One region of the Bacillus sp. SRL337 genome, then DNA from elsewhere that is predicted to be linked to it. Evidence: predicted binding sites of a transcription regulator. Region 1 holds the regulator's gene; each other region holds the start of a gene.

What was found. Region 1 encodes Rex, which represses fermentation and respiration genes when NADH is low (regulators of the CRP and FNR family bind a similar motif). Its sites were predicted from a motif close to TTGTGAAATATTTCACAA; they were not measured.
Region 2: AC4E8A_RS22195 (AtpZ/AtpI family protein) is a predicted target of Rex. The motif match lies at 935-952, and genes of this name have one in related genera.
Region 3: AC4E8A_RS15090 (cytochrome c oxidase subunit 2A) is a predicted target of Rex. The motif match lies at 1,045-1,062, and genes of this name have one in related genera.

Annotation. Positions count from the first base shown of each region.
Region 1 covers NZ_OZ481793.1:291,637-293,901, forward strand. Annotated here, with positions in the region: gene AC4E8A_RS01560 (ABC-F family ATP-binding cassette domain-containing protein) at 1-569, opposite strand, end outside; gene AC4E8A_RS01565 (redox-sensing transcriptional repressor Rex) at 1,033-1,707, shown strand; gene AC4E8A_RS01570 (twin-arginine translocase TatA/TatE family subunit) at 1,757-1,933, shown strand; gene tatC (twin-arginine translocase subunit TatC) at 1,953-2,265, shown strand, end outside.
Region 2 covers NZ_OZ481793.1:4,430,862-4,433,126, reverse strand. Annotated here, with positions in the region: gene AC4E8A_RS22200 (S8 family serine peptidase) at 1-614, shown strand, start outside; gene AC4E8A_RS22195 (AtpZ/AtpI family protein) at 1,108-1,329, shown strand; gene AC4E8A_RS22190 (ATP synthase subunit I) at 1,331-1,705, shown strand; gene atpB (F0F1 ATP synthase subunit A) at 1,728-2,265, shown strand, end outside.
Region 3 covers NZ_OZ481793.1:2,955,141-2,957,405, reverse strand. Annotated here, with positions in the region: gene AC4E8A_RS15100 (b(o/a)3-type cytochrome-c oxidase subunit 1) at 1-328, opposite strand, end outside; gene AC4E8A_RS15095 (cupredoxin domain-containing protein) at 330-809, opposite strand; gene AC4E8A_RS15090 (cytochrome c oxidase subunit 2A) at 829-978, opposite strand; purine riboswitch at 1,208-1,309, shown strand; gene AC4E8A_RS15085 (xanthine phosphoribosyltransferase) at 1,434-2,018, shown strand; gene AC4E8A_RS15080 (nucleobase:cation symporter-2 family protein) at 2,015-2,265, shown strand, end outside.

The DNA.
Region 1 (2,265 bases):
AGAATCAGGATATCAGGCTTGGTCAGTAAAAGTTTCCCCAGGGCAAGACGCGTCTTTTGTCCGCCGCTCAAAGTTGAAATTGGCGTATTATAGTCAAATCCGGCAAAATTCAAGCCGTGAAGTACAGAACGGATATCGGCTTCAAACTGATAACCGCCGGATTCTTTGAATTTCACCTGAATGGTATCATAATCTTTCAGGATTCTATTATACTTATCCTGATTCTCGTAAACGGAGGGATCAGCCATTTCCTGTTCGAGTTTCCGAAGGTCTTGTTCCATCTTACGGAGGCCGTCAAAAACGGATAGCATCTCCTCCCAGATCGATAAGCCGGATTCCAGGCCGGTATGCTGAGCGAGATAACCGATGGAGACTTCTTTAGGTTTGATGATCTCTCCTGAATCATAGGAGAGCTGACCGGAAATAATCTTTAATAAGGTAGATTTACCGGCACCGTTTCGCCCGACAAGAGCAATGCGGTCACGGTTTTGGATTTCAAGTTTAATATTGGATAGAATCACATCGGCCCCGAAGGATTTTACGATTTGATTCACTTGTAATAATATCAATTTATTCACCTCTAAATAGTAGGCTCTAATTTTTGGGAAGGGCTCTTTCGTAAACTTTGTAGCGCTTTAATGCAAAGTCAAAGGACCTATTTAAAAAAATTCTACATCCGGTTTTAGGAATTTTTCCGGAAGCAACCATTTATGCGAAAAAAAGACTTAGAAAAAGAGTACGGAAAACATGCTGGGTTATTCAAGGTTCTATTAGTATAGTGTATCTTAAAATCAATGAGGACGGAAGCGGAAGCCACGTGCAAGACAGACAGGATATGCAAAATAGTGTATGATAATAGAGACGGAAACAGAGGGAATGCAAGGAATGCCATTAAATGGAATTGACATATGGCTGTAACAAGCACAAAATGAAAAGGATGATTTCGCATGTTCATTTGGAAGCGTTGTCAGTATAGATGGAGTGAGAGGTAAGCTAAAAAAGCTCAAGCGAATTTAACGTGGGGGAATAGCAATGAATCAGGAAAGTACAAAGATTCCACAAGCGACAGCTAAACGGCTGCCGTTATACTATAGATTTATCAAAAACTTACACTCTTCAGGAAAACAGAGAGTTTCCTCAAAAGAGCTGAGTGAAGCGGTAAAAGTAGACTCCGCAACGATCAGGAGAGATTTTTCGTACTTTGGTGCATTAGGAAAGAAGGGGTATGGGTACAATGTTAACTACCTGCTATCTTTCTTCAGCAAAACGCTCGACCAGGATGCTTTGACAAAAGTCGTGCTGATAGGTGTCGGAAATCTTGGAACAGCCTTTTTACACTACAACTTTATAAAAAATAATAACACAAAAATTGAAATGGCATTCGATGTCGATCCGGAAAAGGTTGGTTCAGTCATTGGGGATGTACCGGTGTACAGTCTGGATGACATGGAGAAGCATCTTGAGGATAATGGAATCGAAGTGGCTATCATGACGGTTCCGGCAGGTGCTGCCCAGAATATCACCGACAGGCTGGTACAGGCAAATATCAAGGGCATCTTGAACTTCACCCCTGCCAGGCTGACTGCCCCGGAGCAGATCAGAATCCATCATATTGATTTGGCTGTAGAGCTCCAGTCGCTGGTCTATTTCTTGAAAAATTATTCTGAAGATGACACCGAAATGTCACAAGAAGAAAATAGAACATAATAGCAAAAGCAAAGCCGATAAGTTATGATAGAACAAGGAGGTGAGCGTTATGCCACTAGGACCAGGTAGCCTCATATTGATCGCAATTGTTGCTCTATTAATTTTCGGACCGAAGAAATTGCCGGAATTGGGTAAAGCAGCAGGAAATACTTTGCGTGAATTTAAAAACGCAACAAAAGGCTTAGCAGATGACGACGATGATAATAAAAATAAAGATGCTAAGTAAAATGTAAGGATTGAACGCTATGAGTCATAATGAAATGACAGTTTACGAACATATAGGAGAACTCCGGAAACGACTCATGTTTGTAGTCGTTTTCTTCTTGTTGGCGTTTATAGGCAGTTTCTTTCTTGCTGAACCGCTGATCAGATATCTGCAGCATGCGGATGAAGCGAAGGAACTGACCATGAATGCTTTCAGACTGACAGATCCATTGAAAATCTATCTGGAGATGATGGTGTTCATTTCTTTGATCCTCACATCCCCGCTCATTCTTTTCCAACTGTGGGCTTTCATTAGTCCGGGCTTGCTGGATAGAGAAAGAAAGGTAACACTAA
Region 2 (2,265 bases), 520 kb from region 1:
AGACCTTCGTCTTTCCATCAACCATTTCCATGGGCGTACTTGAAGGCAAAAAGAAAAAGTTTCTAGAAAAGCAGCTGACGATCATCAATAAAGGAAACGAAACAAAAACCTATTCGTTAAAACCTGCTGAGTCCAGAACTCCCCTGCGCTGGGAACTGCCTTTAAGCTTCGACTTAAAGCCTGGTGAGGAAAAAATCGTAACAGTGCGGGCAATCGTAAAAAAACTCCCGGAAGAACATGCTCTGTGGGAAGGAAGGCTCTTACTTGAAGAAGGGAGCAATGAATATTCACTTCCCTATCTCATTGCAGCAGGTACACCGGATTACCCCCGGATCATGGGATTCGCTGCTGTCCCGGGTGATGCTCCCGATACGCTGCGATACGAAGCCTATCTGCCAGGCGGTGCGGAAGAGTTCACACTCGCGCTATATGATCAGGAAACCATGCAGCTGCTAACGATCCTGGAACAAAGACGCCAGGCTGGCCACGGAATGAACAGCAACCAAATAAAACTTCCTTCTTATATAAAAGGGAAGCCTTTCTACGCCGTCGCATTTGTAAGGGAAAGCGGTGAGGAGGATTATCAGAAGAACTTGATAGAATGGTACCGGTAATGGAAGTAGGCAATCTGCTTCCATTTTATTTGGGAAAGAAAAGAACTACTCTCCCTGGTGAGTGTGAGAACTTGTAGCACCTATGGGGAATCTATGCGATAACAGTTAATTATTTTTATGAAATTTTTTATCACTAAGGATCCTGGAACAGGCAATCCTCCGCTAAATCTTCCACCGAACAGCATAAGTGGAATTTTTTACAATCCAACTTATTCTTTAAAACATTCATCCTATTCCTATATAATGAAATAGTCACATGAATTCAGTGTTTTTTCACAAATTTGATGATTTTGTGAACAATTCAGGAACGCGTGGCAAGGTTGTGAACTTTTTCACTCTAACTCATTGACATCATTTCTACCCTATTGTATGCTTACAAAGGATATGAAATGATAGGGTTTTCACAACCATCACCATATTCAATAAGGTCTTTTATTCTAGCTTTGCCAGTGTAAAAGATTTACCGCAAATCCCCGGAAATGTAGGGATGCCTATGCGTCAACGTAATAGACGCCCGTTACAAGCCATGGCTTTATACACAGCCATTCTCTCGCAACTTGTCGGATCCATGCTGATTGGTATCTTCGGAGGAAGATGGCTCGACAGCTACCTGGATACCGCACCACTTTTTTTAGTAATCGGACTACTCCTTGGACTAGCAACAGGAATATATGCAATGCTCCGTACAGTCCGTACTTACTTTTCAGGAGACTAATATGCCGGAAATTCAACAGATGTTCATCAGACATCGCAAGTACATACTCTTCCTGCTCTCTATCTATGTTCTTGGCTGGGGATTCACAGACTATCAATCAGTCTTCCTCGGACTCATACTCGGGACTGGCATCAGCTTGTTCAATCACTGGGTCATGGTCAAAAGGACAGTCAGATTCGGGGATAAGGTCCTGGCAGGAGAAAAAGTTCGTTCTTTGGGAACGTTTTCACGCATGGCCGGCGCGGCTTTCGCAGTGATCGTTGCGATGGAATACCCGGACACATTTCATCTTCTGAGCGTTGTTATTGGATTAATGACATCCTATCTTGTCATTATGATAGATTATTTGATTCAGCAGCTTCAACTTCATAAATAGCGGGGAAGAGAGGTGAATTTCATTGCATCATGAAAATCCTACTGCTGAGTTTCTGGGACTAACCTTTAACTTGGCAAATGTATTAATGATCACAGTAGCAAGTGCGATAGTGTTCCTGCTTGCCGTTGTATCAACCCGGCGAATGGCCATGAAACCAACTGGTATTCAAAATTTCATGGAATGGATCATGGACTTCGTCAAAAATATCATCAAAAGCAATATGGACTGGAAAACCGGAGGAAGGTTCCATATCCTCGGTATAACATTGATTATGTACATCTTTGTATCTAACATGTTAGGTCTTCCATTCTCAGTGGTCATCGATCACGAACTCTGGTGGAAATCACCGACAGCTGATCCTACCATCGCATTAACGATGGCGGTGCTCGTTGTGGGTCTATCACACTATTACGGTGTGAGAATGAAAGGTTTCGGTGAATACGGAAAAGATTTCTTTAAACCTATGTGGTTCTTGTTCCCGCTGAAAGTTATTGAGGAATTTGCAAACACCCTCACATTGGGTCTTCGTCTTTACGGAAACATCTACGCTGGTGAGATCC
Region 3 (2,265 bases), 2.0 Mb from region 1:
TTGTTGCAGCCATGGCAGTCCCAAGCAGCATGATCCAAAATCCAATCCAACCAGTTATCCTTGAGCGTTTACGATACATACCTGAAGTCCGTGAAATGGCCGCGTGTTGGAACCCTATTATAAAAAAGGTAGTAAGTACAAGTCCTAAGAGAACGCCATGAACCGTCAATACCTGATAGTAACCAATGTTCGCTGGAAGAGTAAATCTGCCTGACCGGACCAAAACCTGGAGCAATCCTGCCAGCCCCCCTAATGCCAGTGCGATAAAGGCCACATATATATGAGCCATTGCTAAACGCGCATCTTTCCAATCAACTTTAGCCAGCATCTTATTCCACCACCTTAATCATTGTTTTCATCGTATGGTGACCGACTCCGCAGTACTCATTGCATAAAACGAGGTATTCACCTGCTTTATCAAATGTTGTAACATATTCACTGATAAATCCTGGTTCAAGCATCATATTAATGTTGGTTCCTGCCACTTCAAATCCGTGCACGACATCTTTTGTAGTCGCGATAATTTTTACGCGGGAATTTAAAGGAATCTTTATTTCTTCTCCCGAGAAGTAATAAAAGGCAGAGCCAACGACCACCAGCTCGTAATCCCATTCCCTGCCTTCAACTTTTTTCAAGCCGGGTTCACTGAATGGAGCAATTTGATCGACCTGCTCCGGATCGATATACGCTTGAGCGCTTGGAGGGGTATGACCTGAATGAAATGCGCTGATACCCAAAATAAATAAGAAAATAATAAGAGAGCCAGTACCTAGAGCAAGCCACCATTTTTCGTAACGGTGCATATGCATAACAATCTTCTCCTTCCACTTAGAAACGGTCTATGAAAATATAAAAAACTCCAAACCAGCTGAAAATAAGAAATATCCCAAGAATCAATACGGCAGTCAACGTGCCTTTCAATGAGGAATACTCCTCATGCTTTCCTTTTGGGTTATGGTTCAACTGCGGGTTTGCCATGCCGGTCACTCCTTTCATGAGTTACATGATCTTGTTACCTATGATAGGGATGAACAGAATAAAAATCTGTGATAAATGTCACACCTTTAATGGTTATTTGTGAAGAATGTGTGAAGATGAAGGTCTCCCGAAAACCCTTTTTGACGAATGATTTTATGATAAAACAATTTATTGTTCGGGTTAATTGAAAAAAAGGGTTGAATTCTTAGAATGAACTGATATACTAGTAATTAAATTCATATCACTTACTCATATAATCGCGGGAATATGGCCCGCAAGTTTCTACCGGATGACCGTAAATTGTCTGACTATGAGTGAGCAATGAACGGAATGGTTTCCACTCTGTTTTTCTTTGGTTTTTTAAAAAGGCTCAAAGGCATTGTCTCACTCATGTTGTGAGTGTGATGCCCTTGAGCCTTTTTTATGGAGGAAAGGGCAGAAGGAGGAGATTGGAAATGAAAATGTTAGAAATGAAGATCACCCAAGAAGGCAGCGTGCTATCTGATTCAGTTCTGAAAGTCGATTCCTTCTTGAACCATCAGGTTGATCCTGTATTGATGAAAGAGATAGGTGAGGAGTTTGCCAGCCGTTTTGCTGGAGAAGGCATTACCAAGGTGGTCACACTTGAATCTTCCGGAATAGCACCGGCAGTGATGGCTGCCCTGATACTTAATGTTCCCCTTGTATTTGCCAGAAAGCGCAAATCCCTTACCTTACAGGAGGGGTTGCTGACTGCCGAGGTTTACTCATTCACAAAACAAGAGACCAATACCATTACCATTTCTGAAAAATATATAAAAGAAGATGACACCGTGCTCATCATTGATGATTTTCTTGCCAACGGACAAGCTGCTGAAGGCTTGATTTCTATAGTTGAAAAGACTGGGGCTTCGGTTGCAGGGATAGGAATCGTGATAGAGAAAGCATTTCAGGACGGCGGTAAAATGTTGAGAGAAAAAGGTTACTGGGTTGAATCCCTTGCTAGGATTCAAACATTACAAAATGGCAGAGTTGAATTTTCAGAGGAGGTATTAGTATGAACCGGCTGAAATTATCATCACTGGCTATCCAGCATGTACTGGCCATGTATGCAGGAGCGGTCATAGTTCCTTTGATTGTCGGCGGTGCACTTGGACTGACAGGTGAGCAGTTAACGTATCTTGTATCGATTGATATCCTTATGTGCGGTGTCGCGACTATTTTACAAGTTTGGAAGAACCGTTTCTTCGGTATCGGCCTGCCTGTAGTATTGGGTTGTACATTTACTGCGGTTGGCCCGATGATAGC